DNA from 2 places in the Lysinibacillus sp. FW301-JW8 genome. Region 1 is predicted to be linked to the other one. Evidence: riboswitches for the same ligand, from Rfam matches in the RefSeq annotation. Region 1 holds a riboswitch; the other holds the start of a gene.

Evidence for each region. A riboswitch is a leader RNA that binds a small molecule or an ion and turns the genes downstream of it on or off. The one in region 1 is predicted to bind S-adenosylmethionine.
Region 2: it holds a riboswitch for S-adenosylmethionine, as region 1 does, so the genes downstream of both, AC3WOM_RS20430 (bifunctional homocysteine S-methyltransferase/methylenetetrahydrofolate reductase) here and metK (methionine adenosyltransferase) in region 1, are expected to answer to the same signal.

What each region holds. Positions count from the first base shown of each region.
Region 1 is NZ_JBYTBB010000029.1:15,640-23,860, forward strand. Features, by position in the region: gene AC3WOM_RS13105 (helix-turn-helix domain-containing protein) at 1-286, shown strand, start outside; gene AC3WOM_RS13110 (NUDIX domain-containing protein) at 313-777, shown strand; gene AC3WOM_RS13115 (alpha/beta hydrolase family protein) at 761-1,537, shown strand; gene pckA (phosphoenolpyruvate carboxykinase (ATP)) at 2,828-4,414, opposite strand; SAM riboswitch class I at 4,938-5,056, shown strand; gene metK (methionine adenosyltransferase) at 5,347-6,540, shown strand; gene AC3WOM_RS13130 (gamma carbonic anhydrase) at 6,674-7,195, opposite strand; gene AC3WOM_RS13135 (alpha/beta hydrolase) at 7,331-8,137, shown strand.
Region 2 is NZ_JBYTBB010000060.1:3,789-12,009, forward strand. Features, by position in the region: gene metH (methionine synthase) at 1-3,407, opposite strand, end outside; gene AC3WOM_RS20430 (bifunctional homocysteine S-methyltransferase/methylenetetrahydrofolate reductase) at 3,400-5,247, opposite strand; SAM riboswitch class I at 5,333-5,432, opposite strand; gene AC3WOM_RS20435 (protoporphyrinogen oxidase) at 5,558-6,946, opposite strand; partial or broken gene AC3WOM_RS20440 (methyl-accepting chemotaxis protein) at 7,264-7,749, opposite strand; partial or broken gene AC3WOM_RS20445 (protoglobin domain-containing protein) at 8,032-8,221, opposite strand, start outside.

The DNA of each region.
Region 1 (8,221 bases):
ATTGTCTCCTTCGTTTCCTTCTAGAGGAATTGAGTTTATTTTGAATATAGTGCCTGCAAATAAAGAATCAGGTGTCTTTCCAGCACATAAAAGAGGCGTTAAAGAGTTTATTTATATTCAAAAGGGGACATTACGAGTCGAATTAGGGAATGACTCAATTATTGAAGAATTACAGGAGGGAGATTCTTTCTTTTTTGAGGCAGATACAGAGCATAGATTTATAAATCTAACTGCTGAAGAATGCCAATATTTTTTAGTAATCGATTCGACTCAAAGTATGAAATAAAAGGGCAAATAAAGGAGCTGAAAAGAATGTTCTCATTTATAGATTTAAATGGTTTACGTGTGGATTTAAGTTTTACAAGAGGAGAATTTACAGTTGAACCTAAACATGTTCTTGTTTTTATAAAATATGATAACAAATGGCTATGTACGATTCATAAAAAACGTGGAGTAGAGGTTCCAGGAGGAAAGCAAGAGCCTGGAGAAACCTTGGAAGAGGCAGCAATTCGAGAAGTGTTTGAGGAAACAGGTGTACATGTGAAAAATTTGAAGTGGTTTGCAGAATATGCCGTTCATGATGAAGTGTTATTTTGTAAAACGGTTTTTACTGCTCAATATGCAGGGCAGGAGGACATCGAGTTTGATTTAGAGACATCAGGGATGACTTGGTTAACAGATGATGAATTTGCGAATCATCCAAATTTAAGCTTTCATATGAAGGATGAAGGCATGCAAAAAATGCTGGAGGAGTTGAAACATTATGATCAATGGTGACATCGTTGAAAAGCGTGCCTATCCTTCACCAAATCCAGCTATTCGATTAACCGAAATTACTTATATTTCTCTGGGGCTACGTGTGAAGGGTTTGTTGGCTGAGCCAAAAGCAGAAGGTACATATGATGGTTTTTTATATTTACGTGGTGGCATGCAGAGCATTGGTATGGTTAGACCTTCGCGTGTCGCACAATTTGCAGCACAGGGCTTTATCGTATTTGCACCGTATTATCGAGGTAATCGAGGTGGTGAGGGGCGAGATGAGTTTGCAGGAGCTGATCGATATGATGCTGTATACGCAGTAGATGTGTTAAAGCGATATTGCAATGATCATATTCATGTCTTTGGCTTTTCACGCGGTGGTATTATGGCACTTTGGACAGCGATATTACGTAGAGATATTACTTCTGTTGTAACATGGGCAGGAGTTTCGGATGCAACTGCTACTTATTGGGAGCGGACTGATATGCGCCGAATGATGAAGCGAGTTATTGGAGGAACGCCTAATCGTGTACCAGAGGCTTATGACGCGCGAACACCATTATTTGAAATAGAGCATATTACAGCTCCAGTGCTTATTATTCATGGATATCAAGATGAAAATGTAGATATTGAGCATGCCAGACAATTAGAATTTTATTTGCAGGATGCCAACAAAACTTATGAAACATGGTATGATCGTCATTACGCACATCAATATCCACCAGCAAAAAATCGTGAGACCGTTCATGCTCTTTGCGAATGGATGAAACGTCAGTAATTGGACCCGCCATTCCTCGAACAGTGATTTTTAACGAGGATATGGTGGGAAATAATTACTTACCATTTTTCTAAAAGATTGGATATTCCCCTAACAATCATCTCCAGCAGTCATTTCTACTCCACTTTCCAACTAAAATATCTTCTTCAGTACACCTTAACTAGCATGAAAGGGGAAAAATATGTTACTGCTCTAATACTTGTTTGGTAGCATTAGCTTCACTACCTGCATAGTTAGCTCTTCAAGTAGTCCTAAGCAGCGATACAAAGTTCGTAAAAAGTAAAAAGAAAAAAGGAACGACTAAAATCGTTCTCTTTGCATAGTGTTGAAAAATTAAATAGTCAAGGGACTCTTTGTGAATATTTAGTCAAAATGAAGGTGATTTCCGTTCCAGGCTACTCGCTTTGCCGCTGACGCTTCGCTTTCGCGCAGAGCAAGGCTTCCTGTGGGCGAGCGACGAGCCGCTTCCTGCGCTGAGGGAACGAAGGCTAAGTGCGTCACGTCCTGTGACAATTTATCTGTGCGAAAGCGTAGCGACAGCAACAACGCCTTCGTGACCAACATCGTGTTGGCATCAGGGTCTCGTCTGTCTCGCTATCCCATGGGAGTCGAGTAGCCTTACACTCCAATCAGCAATAGTGTAGAACTTTAATTATTTTCTTACCTCAAAAGTAGCATATTACTCACACTCATTAAATGGATAGAATAGTGGGACAATTCTATAGCTGTCAACCTACATTTTGTACATAAAACTCTTTGTAACTATACATAAAGCCACTTATTGCTACACCGCTTTTGAATAGGGGAATGTTACCCAAACCCCGTTTTTAGCAATATAGTGATGGCTAAGACCTCAATTTATCACTATACATTTGTGTAAAATGCCAGAAGAAAATACGATGAGCAGTGGTTGATTGGAGTGTAGACTGAGTGACTCCTCGGGGATTCAGCGTCACAGATGAGACCCTGGAGCGAGCATATTAGGGGAACGAAGGCTAAAAGCATCACGTCCTGTGACAACGCCTTCGTGACCAACCTCCTGCTGCTGCCGCTTCGCTTTCGCGCAAAAAACATCTGTTGCCCCAAGCGGCTCATCGGACGCCCCCAGGAAGCTTTGCTCTGTGCGAAAGCGAAGCGACAGCAACAAAGCACTCAGTCGGAACGGAGATCAACCCCTCGTTTTGAAAAAGGGCTATACTTTTTAATTTGTCACCTTGATTTCATTGACATAATAGTATTTCAACAACATGAAAAGGGAACGACTAAAATCGTTCCCTTTGTTTTAAGCAATTATTTTAATGGACCACCAAGTGTAGTGATAGCTTCAGAAACGTTAGAGAATTTCTTGAAGTTTTCATTGAATAGACCAGCAAGCTCAGCCGCTTTTTTATCATAAGCTGCTTTGTCTGACCATGCATCACGAGGGTTAAGCACTTCTGTCGGTACACCTTCAACAGCAGTTGGAATATGTAATCCAAATACTGAATCTTGAATTGTTTCAGCTCCAGCTAATTTGCCCTCGATTGCAGCACGTACCATAGTACGAGTGTAAGAAAGCTTCATACGACTGCCAGTGCCATATTCGCCACCAGTCCAACCAGTGTTCACTAAGTATACTTGCGCACCATGTTCGTCAATTTTTTGACCTAACATCTCAGCATAGACAGTTGCTGGAAGTGGAAGGAATGGAGAACCGAAGCAAGTAGAGAATACTGGTTCTGGCTCTGTTACACCACGCTCTGTACCAGCAAGCTTTGATGTGAAGCCACTTAGGAAGTGGTACATTGCTTGCTCTTTTGTTAATTTACTGATTGGAGGTAATACGCCAAATGCATCAGCTGTTAAGAAGATGATTGTTTTTGGGTGACCTGCAACAGATGGGTCAACAATATTATCAATATATTGGATTGGATATGCGACACGTGTATTTTCTGTTAATGAACCATCATCATAGTCACAAACGCGAGTTTCTGGATCAACAGCTACGTTTTCTAGAACTGAACCAAAGCGGATTGCATTGTAGATTTCTGGTTCTTTCTCAGCAGAAAGGTTAATTGTTTTTGCATAGCAACCGCCCTCAATGTTGAATACACCATTATCAGACCAACCGTGTTCATCGTCACCGATAAGCTTGCGGTCAGGGTCAGCAGATAAAGTCGTTTTACCAGTACCAGATAAACCGAAGAATAATGCTACATCTCCAGCTTCACCAACGTTTGCTGAACAGTGCATAGAAAGGATGCCTTGTTGTGGTAATAAGTAGTTCATAATACCGAAAATTGATTTTTTGATTTCACCAGCATATTCAGTTCCGCCGATTAGGATGATTTTCTTTTCAAGAGATACAATGATGAATGTTTCAGAAGCTGTACCATCCACAGCAGGGTCTGCTTTAAAGTTAGGAGCAGAGATTACTGTGAAGTCAGCAACATGAGAAGCTAACTCTTCTTCTGTTGGACGGATAAATAATTGATGAGCAAAAAGATTGTGCCAAGCATATTCATTGATGACTTGGATGCTAAGCTGTGAATCTTTATCGGCACCAGCAAATCCCTTAAATACAAATAATTCGTCACGTTCTTTTAAGTATTTTACTACTTTTACATATAAGTTATCGAACACTTCAGAAGAAATTGGTTGGTTTACTTTCCCCCAGTCAATTTTATCCTTTGTGCTTTCTTCTTCTACCGTATATTTATCTTTAGGTGAACGACCAGTGTATTTGCCAGTTTCTGCACGAACTGCGCCATCTACTGTTAACATAGCTTCACCACGAGATGTAGCCTTTTCAGCTAATTGTGGTACTGAAAGTTGAACATTAATGTTACCGCCGCTTAATAATTCCTTCAGTTCGTTTGCAATTTCTACTGAATTCATCGATTAAATACCATCCTTTTTTATAGTATTCCCTTGAGTTTGAGGGAGAATTTCTTAATTTCAAAAATAGTATAACACAATTGCTTAAATAATCTATACTAATTCAGAAATTATTTTTGAGATTTTATTACTTTTCAAGAAAACGACAAAAAGTAATTAGTAATGTGAGATGTCATCATTCATTCACCGGAGCATAACAGCTTTTGAAGGCTTTTGACTAACATGAGGTTCGCACAAGATGGAAGGTTGTTAACTCAAGTTCGGAAGGAGCAAAAACTGATTTCATCTTCCCGCATGTAGTGGTGATTGGCTTCAGAGCAACAAATATTATGCTATATGTATGAAGATACTAGATCACCTTTATGTTAACACAGGATATAAGGTAGTAATAGGGATTATTTTGCTACAGTTTACAGCCTTACCCAAATGCCAATCATAAAGTTTCTCTCATACCTTAACAATAATAGCAAAAAATATTTGACAACGTTCGACCTTTTACGTAATATGAGATATTGAACGGATACTCTTATCCCGAGCTGGTGGAGGGTCAGGCCCTGTGAAACCCGGCAACCTGCATGAACTTATTTCACGACATGCGTTGGTGCCAACCTGATGCAAGGGGAACCCCTTGAACGATAAGAGTGAAAGGTTACGAAGTCATTATTCCTTTCCTCATGTTAGTAAGCGTGAGAAAAGGATTTTTTTTATTGTTAAAAACAAATACAGAGGTAAGTATATGTAGTTCTTTCCTTATTATAATGACGGATCTTTCGAAATCCTCGTGTTAAAAGAGCAGCTGTTTATTTGGGCGAAAGTGAAACGACAGCAACAACGGCTTGAGAGTTCAATCCTTAGGAGCGGACTTGACATGGGTAATGAGTACCGTATTCATTCACAAATACTTTTTGGAAGAGTAATAGGAGGAAAACCAAATGACAAACCGTCGACTGTTTACATCAGAGAGCGTGACAGAAGGACATCCAGACAAAATTTGTGACCAAATTTCGGATGCCATATTAGATGCTATTTTAGCAGAAGATCCAAATGCACGTGTAGCGTGTGAAACAACAGTAACAACAGGATTAGTATTAGTAGCAGGAGAAATTACAACTTCTACCTATGTAGATATTAAAGGTATTGTCCGAGATACTGTAGCAGAAATTGGATATACGCGTGGGAAATATGGCTTTGATGCAGAAAATCTTGCAGTGCTTGTAGCTATTGGTGAGCAATCACCGGATATTGCACAGGGTGTTGACCAAGCACTAGAGGCTCGTGAAGGCTCTATGACAGACGCTGACATTGAAGCGATTGGTGCAGGTGACCAAGGCTTAATGTTTGGTTATGCATGTAACGAAACGCCTGAGCTTATGCCATTACCAATTAGTCTAGCGCATAAATTAGCACATCGTTTAACAGAAGTGCGTAAATCTGGTGAATTAGCGTATTTACGTCCTGATGGAAAAACGCAAGTGACAATTGAATATGATGAAAACAATATTCCAGTACGAGTAGATACGATCGTCATTTCAACACAACATGATGAAGAAGCAACACTTGAACAAATTCAGGCAGATTTAAAACAGTTCGTAATTGCACCAGTTGTTCCAAGTGAATTACTAGATGCAAATACTAAATATTTCATTAATCCGACTGGTCGTTTTGTTATTGGTGGTCCGAAAGGTGATGCCGGTCTAACTGGACGCAAAATCATCGTGGATACATACGGTGGCTATGCTCGTCATGGCGGTGGTGCGTTCTCTGGAAAGGATGCAACAAAGGTTGACCGTTCAGCAGCATATGCAGCACGTTATGTAGCCAAAAACATTGTAGCAGCAGGTTTAGCAGAACGTGCTGAGGTACAATTAGCTTATGCAATTGGCGTTGCTCAGCCAGTGTCCATTGCTGTTGATACATTTGGTACTGGAAAAGTGAAGGAAAGTGAGATTGTCGAGTGGGTACGTGAGCTATTTGATTTACGACCAGCAGGAATTATTAAAATGCTTGATTTACGCCGCCCTATCTATAAGCAAACTGCTGCATATGGACACTTCGGTCGTACTGACTTAAATGTTCCTTGGGAGCAAACAGATAAAGCCGAGGCTTTAAGAGAAAGAGTACGTTAATAAGCTATCTCGCTAAAGTGTTAAAGTAAATTGTAAATTATTTTAAAGTATTAATCAGGAAGGGCTAATTTATTTACAAAGCCCTTTTCTAAATATAAAAAAGAAGCCCCGAAATCATATGGGGCTTCTTGGCTTATTTATTGTTTGCTTGAAGAGATTTATAATATTGTCCTTTTTCTGCATATTCACGGACGATACGTTCCATATCTTCTTTATCTTCAGCATTTAATTCACGAACAACCTTAGCCGGACGACCTAATGCTAAGCTATTCGGTGGAATGACCTTACCTGGAGGTACTAGACTGCCAGCTCCTATGAATGCACCCTCTCCAATCTCTGCTCCGTCTAATATTATTGAACCCATTCCTATTAAGGCATTTTTGTGAATCGTACAGCTATGTAAAGTTACCTGATGACCCACTGTTACTTCATCTTCAATAATCAGTGGATATTTCGGGCTTTGGTGTAAGCAACAAAGGTCTTGAATACTTACTCGTTCACCAATAATAGTTGGTGACACATCACCACGAATAACAGTGTTAAACCAAATAGTTGTTTCTGCACCTATTGTAACATCACCAGTAACAGTAGCATAATCAGCAATAAAAACGGATGGATCGATCTTTGGTGCTTTACCTTTAAATGGATAGATCATGAGAATCGCCTCTTTTCTTTCTATGATGTAATATTATCGTATCAAATACGCAACTTGATGGAAATATAAAATTAATGAAGTTAGATATTTCACTTATAATCAATGTGTAATTATTTTTTTAGGAGGACTATGTAAATGTGGAAATGGGAAGCTGATGGACAAGCAAAGGCTGTGGTTGCTATTCTTCATGGTGCATATGAAAATCACCGCTGGTATGCATGGCTAATAGAAAAACTGAGATTGGAAGGCTTCCACATAGTCATGGGAGATTTACCTAATCATGGTGTCAATGCAAGATTTTCGCGTGTCCATGATGAAGATATTAAAGAATACAATAAGTATACAAGACATTTAATGGAGAATGCTTTTTCGTATAACTTACCAGTGTTTTTAATAGGACATGGGCTTGGTGCAACATTATTACTACATACTATGCAGAAGAAAAAATATGAATGTGCAGGCATTATTTTAACCTCACCATGGCTTCAATTGAAGTTGTTACCAGGTAAACTATCAAATGCTTTAACAAGTTTAAGTGCTCTAACAGCTAATGTTAAAATAACACATGAAATTACATTTGAGAAATTGACTCGCAGTGTAGAAGGTAGAGAAGAGATGAAGGATGAGATTCCTTTTATGACAGTTGTTTCAGTGAAATGGTATCGAGAGCTGCAGCAAATGATGCGAAATTTAGTATTATTACCAAAGGCTGAATTCCCTAATATGCCTATGCTTGTGATGACAGCTGAAAAAGATAATATAACGGAAACTAAACAGACTCGTAATTGGCTTCATCAGCAGGAATTTACAGAGTTTCAATTCAAAGAATGGGCGAATTGCTACCATAATCTATTTCATGAAGTAGAGCGGGAAGAGATTTTTGTCTATATTCGTGATTTTATCAACAACGCACTTCGTAGAATTGGCTATATCATCGAATGATGTATGGCCTCTCCTAATTACTATTTTATTGCTAGTGTAATATAATATTGTAATTTTCTGAAAATTGTAATACTATAATGACTT
Region 2 (8,221 bases), on a different contig from region 1:
GGATGTGCAAAGACAATCGCAGAAACAGAAGCCTCTGGTTCCATCATAAAGCCTTCAGTTAAATGAACACCAATATCTTCCGGTTTTAATAGGCCAAACAACTTCTCTTGATCCTCTAAATTTGGACATGCAGGATAGCCGAATGAGAAGCGTTGCCCTTGATATTTGGCAGCAAAACGATCACGCATTGTAAAGTCTGTGGCATCCGAGAAGCCCCATTGGTCACGAATTTCCTGATGCATTCTTTCTGCAAAGCCCTCTGCTAATTCAAGTGCTGTAGATTGTAATGCATGGCTTTCAAGGAATTTCCCATCATCCTTTAACTCACGCGCCTTTGCCATTACCCCCTGTCCTGCTGTAACAACCATTAGGGCAATATAGTCCATTTCTCCACTCTCAACCGTTTTTAGGAAATCTGCAAGGCATAAAAATGGTTCCACTTGCTGACGTGGGAAGGTAAAACGCTCAATTTCTGTTTTATTGTCTGCTGGATCATAGACAATTACATCATCTCCATCTGCTTGTGCAGGGAAAAATTGATACATGCCAGACGGTTTCAACAAGTCACTTTTTAAATAATCGTCCACTAAATCCTTTAATTCTGTTGCTCTTGCATCTCCCGTCTCAAGTAATTGCTGCACTTGCCCCTTTAAACCCAAGTGGTGACCAAGTAAAGTGCGCATATTTACATAAGGGTATAAATGCGATACAGCATATTCCTTCTTCACATGTCGTCTTAAATCAGCTGGTAAAAATACAGGTGCTTCTTTTACTGTACGAGCAGGCTTTATAGCTATTTCTTTTGCAGGGCGAGCCGCTCGTTTCTCATCTGCTTCTATACGTTTTTTACGTGACTCCTCAATTTCAGCTAAGAAATCTGCACGTGTTTCTGAACCCATTAAAAGATTTGCCTGCTCTAATCCTTGCATCGCATCCTTTGAATAGATGACAGGTCCATCATATTCATCTGCAATCTTAGTTTCTGTAAAACGTCGAGATAATGCTGCTCCGCCTACTAATATCGGTACGTCAATCCCCGCTTCTTTGAAATCCTGAGCCGTAATTACCATTTGCTGTGCTGATTTTACAAGTAAACCTGAAAGCCCGATAAAGTCCGGTTTCTCTTTTCGAACTGCTTCAATTAATTGAGCAGGAGTTACTTTGATGCCAAGGTCAACCACCTTATAGCCGTTATTGCTTAAAATAATATCAACTAGGTTTTTCCCAATATCATGCACATCGCCTTTGACTGTTGCGAGCACCATCTTCCCTTTGCCAGCACTCTCTTCATTTTTCTCCATAAATTGCTCCAAGTGAGCAACAGCAGCCTTCATAACACCAGCAGATTGTAATACTTCCGCAACGATAAGCTGATTATTATTAAATAATCGACCAACCTCAGCCATCCCACTCATTAATGGTCCATTAATAATATCAAGAGGTGCTTCAAATATATCACGAGCAGCTTCCAGATCCTCTATCAGCCCCTCTTTTGTTCCCTCTAAAATATAGTAAGCTAAACGACCTTCCACTGTTTTAGGGATGTCAGCCTCTGTTTTTTCCTTCTTTTTATCACGATAAAAATCTGTGAATACGGCTAGTGTTTCATCATTCGTATTGAATAATAAATCATTTGCAAGCTTAATTTCCTCTTCTGGAATGGAAGCATAGCGCTCCAGCTTCTCAGTATTCACAATGGCATAGTCTAAGCCTGCCTGTGTACAATGATAGAGATAAACTGCATTTAATACCTCACGACCAACAGGCGGTAATCCAAACGAGATATTACTGACACCAAGTACTGTTAATGTACGTGGCATTTTTTCTTTGATGAGTCGAATTCCTTCAATTGTTTCTAGAGCAGAACCAATATATTGCTCATCTCCTGTACCTACTGGGAACATTAATGGGTCAAAGATAATATCTTCTGGTGCAAGTCCCCATTTTTCTGTTAACAAGTTATAGGAACGTTCAGCAATTTCTAGCTTACGATGTCGATCAACCGCCATGCCTTGCTCATCTATCGTTCCGACAACCAAGGAGGCACCATATTTTTTTACAAGCGGTAACACTGCATCAAAGCGCTCTTCTCCATCCTCTAAATTGATGGAGTTGATAATAGCTTTCCCTTGCGAAAATTTAAGTGCTTCTTCGATAACCTTTTCATCAGTTGAGTCAATCACGAGAGGTACCTTAACTTTTTTCACAACCTCCTGCATAAAACCACGAATATCGGCTAGTTCATCGCGATCAGGATTTGCTAAACATATATCAATAACATGGGCACCATTCTTCACTTGTGCACGAGCAATTTCTGCGGCTTCCTCAAATTTCCCATCAATAATTAGGTTTTTAAACTTTCGAGAACCAATTACATTTGTACGTTCGCCAATAAATAATGGACGCATAGAATCGTCATACACTAATGGCTCGATACCTGATACTACATGGCCATGCGTTGCCTCTGGTAATTGGCGCGGCTTTTCCTCTTTTAGTACCTCACGAATAGCAGCAATATGTGCAGGTGTTGTTCCACAGCAGCCTCCTACAATGTTCAACCAGCCCTTTTCAGCAAAGCCTTTTAGCTTTTGTGACAGCGACTCTGGTGATTCATGGTAGCAGCCTTCCTCGTCAGGTAAGCCTGCATTCGGGTAGCAGCTTATATAACCCGTTGAAAGCTCTGCTAATGAACGAATATGGTCCGTCATAAACTCTGGACCTGTCGCACAGTTCAAACCTACGGATAATGGTTTAATATGCTCGATAGAAATGTAGAATGCATCTATGGATTGCCCTGCAAGTGTCGTTCCCATCGGTTCAATTGTTCCTGATATCATCACAGGAAGCTCTTTGCCAGTCGCTTCAAATGCGCGAGATACTCCTAAAGTACCCGCCTTAACATTGAGCATATCCTGGCTGGTTTCTAGCAACAATACATCTGCACCAGCTTCAATTAACGCCATTGCCTGTACATAAAAATTTTCCTCTAGCTCATCAAAGGTAATTCCACCTGTAACTGATAGGGTTTTTGTAGTAGGTCCCATCGCTCCTGCTACAAAACGTGGCCAATCAGAGGTAGAAAAATCATCCACTGCCTTACGTGCTATATCCACAGCACGTTTATTGATTTCCTCTGCCTTTGCTCCCAGATCATATTCATTTAATACAAGAGGAGTACCTCCAAATGTATTCGTGCAAATAATATCTGCTCCTGCCTCCAGATATTTTCTATGAACCTTTTCAAGCACATCAGGTCTAGTTAGTACAAGATTCTCATTACAGCCATCATATTCCTCGCCACCGAAATCCTCAGCTGATAAGTTTTCATTTTGTAGCATTGTCCCCATTGCGCCATCAAGAATTAAAATTCGTTTCTCTAGTTGCTCTTCAATCAAATGCTTAGCCATTTATACTTACCCCTCTTTTTTGTTCATCCAATTGCTCAATAAATTTCATTAGTTCTAGCGTCATATCATAGCGTAGGAACGGTGTAATAAGATAAATACCATTGAAGTATTGTGCAGCTACCTCCACTAATTCCTTAGCAATTGCAATTCCTTCAAGCGTTGCGCGTTCCTTATCCTCACCACAAGCCTTCATACGTGCTAATGCTTCTTCAGATAATTTAATGCCTGGTACTTCATGATGTAAGAACTCCGCACTTTTATAGCTCGTTACTGGCATAATTCCTATATAGATTGGTACTTCTAAATGCTTTGTTGCCTCATAAATTTCTACAATTTTTTCCTTTGTATAGACTGGCTGTGAAATAAAATAATCTGCCCCATGCTCAATTTTCTTTTCTAATCGAGATACAGCTCGGTCTAATACACGTACATTTGGATTAAACGCAGCGGCTACAGAGAAATTTGCCTTTTGACGTAGCGGCTTCCCTGAAAATGATACACCCTCATTTAACTGTTTGATTAATTGTATTAGCTCCATTGATGATACGTCATAAACACTTGTTGCTCCTGGGAAATCGCCAACCTTTGTTGGATCTCCAGTCACCGCTAATATATCATGAATTCCTAGTGCATTTAAGCCCATTAAATGGGATTGCAGACCAATTAAATTACGATCTCGACATGTAATATGTGTTAGCGGGCGTACCCCATGTGTTTCTTTCAGTAATGCGCCCATTGCCACATTGCTTATTCTTGGAGATGCAAGTGAATTATCCGCCATCATAACCACATCTGCGCCTGCCTCATATAATTTTTTAGCACCTTTAATAAAGCCATCGATTTCTAAATGTCTTGGTGTATCCAACTCTACAATAACCGAGCGTTGACGTTTTACTTTTATATGCAGAGGCTCAAATCTTGATGGTTCTGCCTCACGTACAATCTCTACTTTTTCTGGCTTCGCTAATTTTTCTTCTACCGGAGACAGCTCCTCTAAGTATTTTTTTGCTGCAGCAATATGCTTTGGCGTCGTACCACAGCAACCGCCTATTAAACGTACACCTTGATCTCGAAGTGCTACAGCTGCTCGACCAAAATAGTCTGTCTCAGACTCATAAACCACTCGGCCGTCTTCTAAGTCTAGAAGAGATGCATTTGGATATGCTGACATAAATGCCTTCTCAGGAAGCTCTACACCTTCAAATGCTTGAATCGTATGGAATGGACCTAAACGACAGTTAACACCTACAATATCAGCTCCAAGCGCTTCAAGCTCATGTAGAGCGTTATTTAAACTCTTACCATTTTGCAATACTCCCGGTTCATGCATTGAAACTTGCGCAATGATTGGCAACTTGGTTTTTACTCGAAGCATTTTTAATGTCGCTGTTAATTCTTCAAAATCATAATAGGTTTCAAGTAAAAGGCCGTCTGGATTCCCTGCAAGTAATACAGTTGCTTGCTCTTCCACAGTCGCTAAAATTTCTTCTAACGTTGCATCGCTTTTTCGGATGCCTCGAATTCCTCCGATAGTTCCTAAAACAAATTGACCGCCATCTGCAGCGGCTCGCTTTGCAATTGTAATAGCAGCTTCATTAAACTGCTGAACACGCGATTCTAATCCATAGCGTGCTAATTTTATGGCATTCGCTCCATAAGTATTTGTTTGAATAATGTCGGCTCCAGCTACGATATACTCTCTATGAATCTTTTCAATTAATTCTGGTCTTTGAACATTCATTTCCTCATGACAGTACTCCAAGCCATAGCCGTATAATACCGTACCAATTGCACCATCTGCTGTCAGAACATGCGTTTTTAACTTTTCAAGCAATCCCATAAAACTAGCCCCTCTTCCTATTTTTCTATAATAAAAAAGCCTTCTTTAACACAAAGAAGGCTTTTACGTTTCGTAATTTTGTTCCTTCTCATCTTCGACCATAGGGTCTTCTGGATTTAGCACCTGACAAAAAGTTGGTTGCTGAAGCATCATAGGGCCAGTCCCTCAGCTTCTCTTGATAAGAATTTAGTATGAATTTTTTAAATAATTAAAAGAATCATATCGTTAACAAACGTTTGAGTCAAGACTATTTCACGTAACAAAGGATATTTCAAACGAAAAATATAATTTTTTGTCTTATATTCTGCAATTAAGAGAGTTTTTCAGCAATATCCTCCCCTATTTTTTTACCGTTTTGAATACAAGCACCTATACCTACACCAAAATAAGAGCAGCCAGCAATGGATAAATTCGGATAGTTTGTTTCGAGCTCTTGTAATAAACCCTGTAATGCCTCACGATGAGCTAAATCATATTTCGGCATTTGATCAATCCATCTACTCACATTCACGACATTTGGCTTTTCTTCAATTCCCAAGCTTTTTCTTACATCCTCTAAGGCAACAACCGCTAATTCTTCATCTGTCATCCTACGTAACTTCTCATACGCAGGGTTAATACTTTTATAGAAGAGTCGAACAAGTAATTGCTCATTTGCTGAAGTATGCTTCCACTTGCGGCTTGTCCATGTCGCTGCATTACAGATTACATCCGAATTATGTGACACAATAAAGCCTGTTCCATCAGCTGGTAATCTATTATCGGGTACATCAAATCCTAAATAAATCGTAATGGCTGAGGCAGTATTGAACTGTTCAAAATAACGGTTCAATGTATCATCCTTTAATAAGCTCTGTACAGCTTCATTAGGTAATGCTAAAACAACATGATCTGCTTTAATAACCGTATCATCTGCCAAAGTAACAGTGTAGTGATCTTCCTGCTTGTTGACACTTGTAATGGTAATTCCCTTAATAATTTCTACATCAGTTAACGTTTCTTCAAGACGATCAATTAAAGACGATAAACCATTTTTAAACGAAATAAACTTTTTATTAGCGGCTTTTACAAATTGTTCTCGATTTGCATCAAAACCTTTAATGATACTACCGTACTCATTTTTATAATCAATTAAATAAGGTAAAGTGGAGGCTATCGATAATTGATGTAAATCTCCTGAATACACTCCTGCAAGTACTGGCGCTATTTGGTTTTGTACAAGCTCCTCGCCTAAATAATACGTTAAAAATTCTCCGATAGAGCTATCCTTTGTAAAGCCCGCATTCGGCATTGTCAAATCCTTTAATGCTTCTTTTTTACCTTCTTCGGATACAAGTGTGCTTTCCTCCAGAGAGTGTAGGCTCATTGGAATGCCGAACGTCGAATCTGCCGGAATGGCATGGAGCTCATTATTTGTGTATATATAGGAAATCCCAGTTTCGTTGTATACCAAATCTTGCTCAAAATTAAGCTCTTCAATCAGTTCCATAACACCTTTATGACGAGCTACAATTGAATCTGCCCCTGTTTCCATAATGAATCCATGTTCGTGAGCAGAGTGCAGCTTACCACCTAGATATGTATTTTTTTCAACAAGCACAAGCTTTACATCTAAATTTTTCTCCTTCACTTGACGCTGCAAATAATGCATCGTACATAAACCCGTAATTCCGCCGCCTAATACAACCACTGTTTCCATATTAACCGCCCCTAATTTTTGTTGTCTTCCTTTAGTATAAACTCTTTTTATTGAAAATTACGCTAAATCCTTTACAAATTTAGCAAAAATGGAGCTATCCAGTGGTTAGGATAGCTCCATTTCTATGACTAAAGTATGTATTTTTCCATAATAATACAAAAAATACTTTTAACCTTAAATCTCGGTCATCAGCTTGCAAAATTGCATAACCTATATATCGCCTTCAGAACCATTAATTTACACATATTAATGGTTTTTATAGTGTTTACAGGCTGTAGATCTTCAGTTGCCACAATAAATACTATACTTGCTATGAATTAATTTAAGTGTTGGGCAACATTTGCTAATTTCTCAGCTGAATTTGTTACTTCTTCAAAGGCAACTCCCAACTCATTAAGAATCTCCGCTATTGTTAAAACTTCTTTTTCCATACTATCATTCTGCTCTTTTGCTTCTGTCATCGATTCTAATATTTTCGTGAATTGCCCTTCTGTTTGAACCATATTTTCCTTACCAGATATGACCTCTTCTTGAATATTATTAAGAGAGTGTGTTAACTTATCTGTCCGTTCATTTGTTTTTTGTAACAACATGGCTACTGAAGTCACAGAATCTTTTGTTTGAATCGATAGTTTTCGAACCTCATCTGCAACTATATTAAAGCCTTTACCCGCTTCTCCAGCACGGGCTGCTTCTATAGCTGCGTTTAAAGCTAACAAGTTGGTCTGGTTGGCAATAGTCGTAACCACACTCATAATTGATTCCATTTCTTTTGACATACCAGTCAACTGTTCTATATTCTCTGTTATATCCTTCAGCAAATCAATAATATTACACATATTTTGTGATTGACTCTTTATTCGTTCTCGTCCCTCTAATGCCTGCTTCTCAGCCATCGCCGACACTAAAAGTGAGTTTTTTGCAAACTGTTTAATTTCATCGGATTGCTTGCTTATTCGATGAAATGAGTTATTTGTTTCATTAGATATTGAAGCAAGGCTTTCTGTAGACGCTATGATTTCCTTCTCTACTGCTTCCTTTTGTCGTTCCATATTCTCTTTGTGCCGCTCAACAGTATTTTCAAAGGCTTCTAATACTAATTGCTGCTCGAAGTTTGAAATTTTAGAAATGGACCGTATTGTATTAAACTGATCTTTGGGATGATGAATGTATTCTTCCACTAAGTCAATGAATGATAATGATAAATCTTGGAAAGCACAAATATACCATTGCGTTCTTAAACCAATATGAACATGTACTTTGGCAATATTAGTA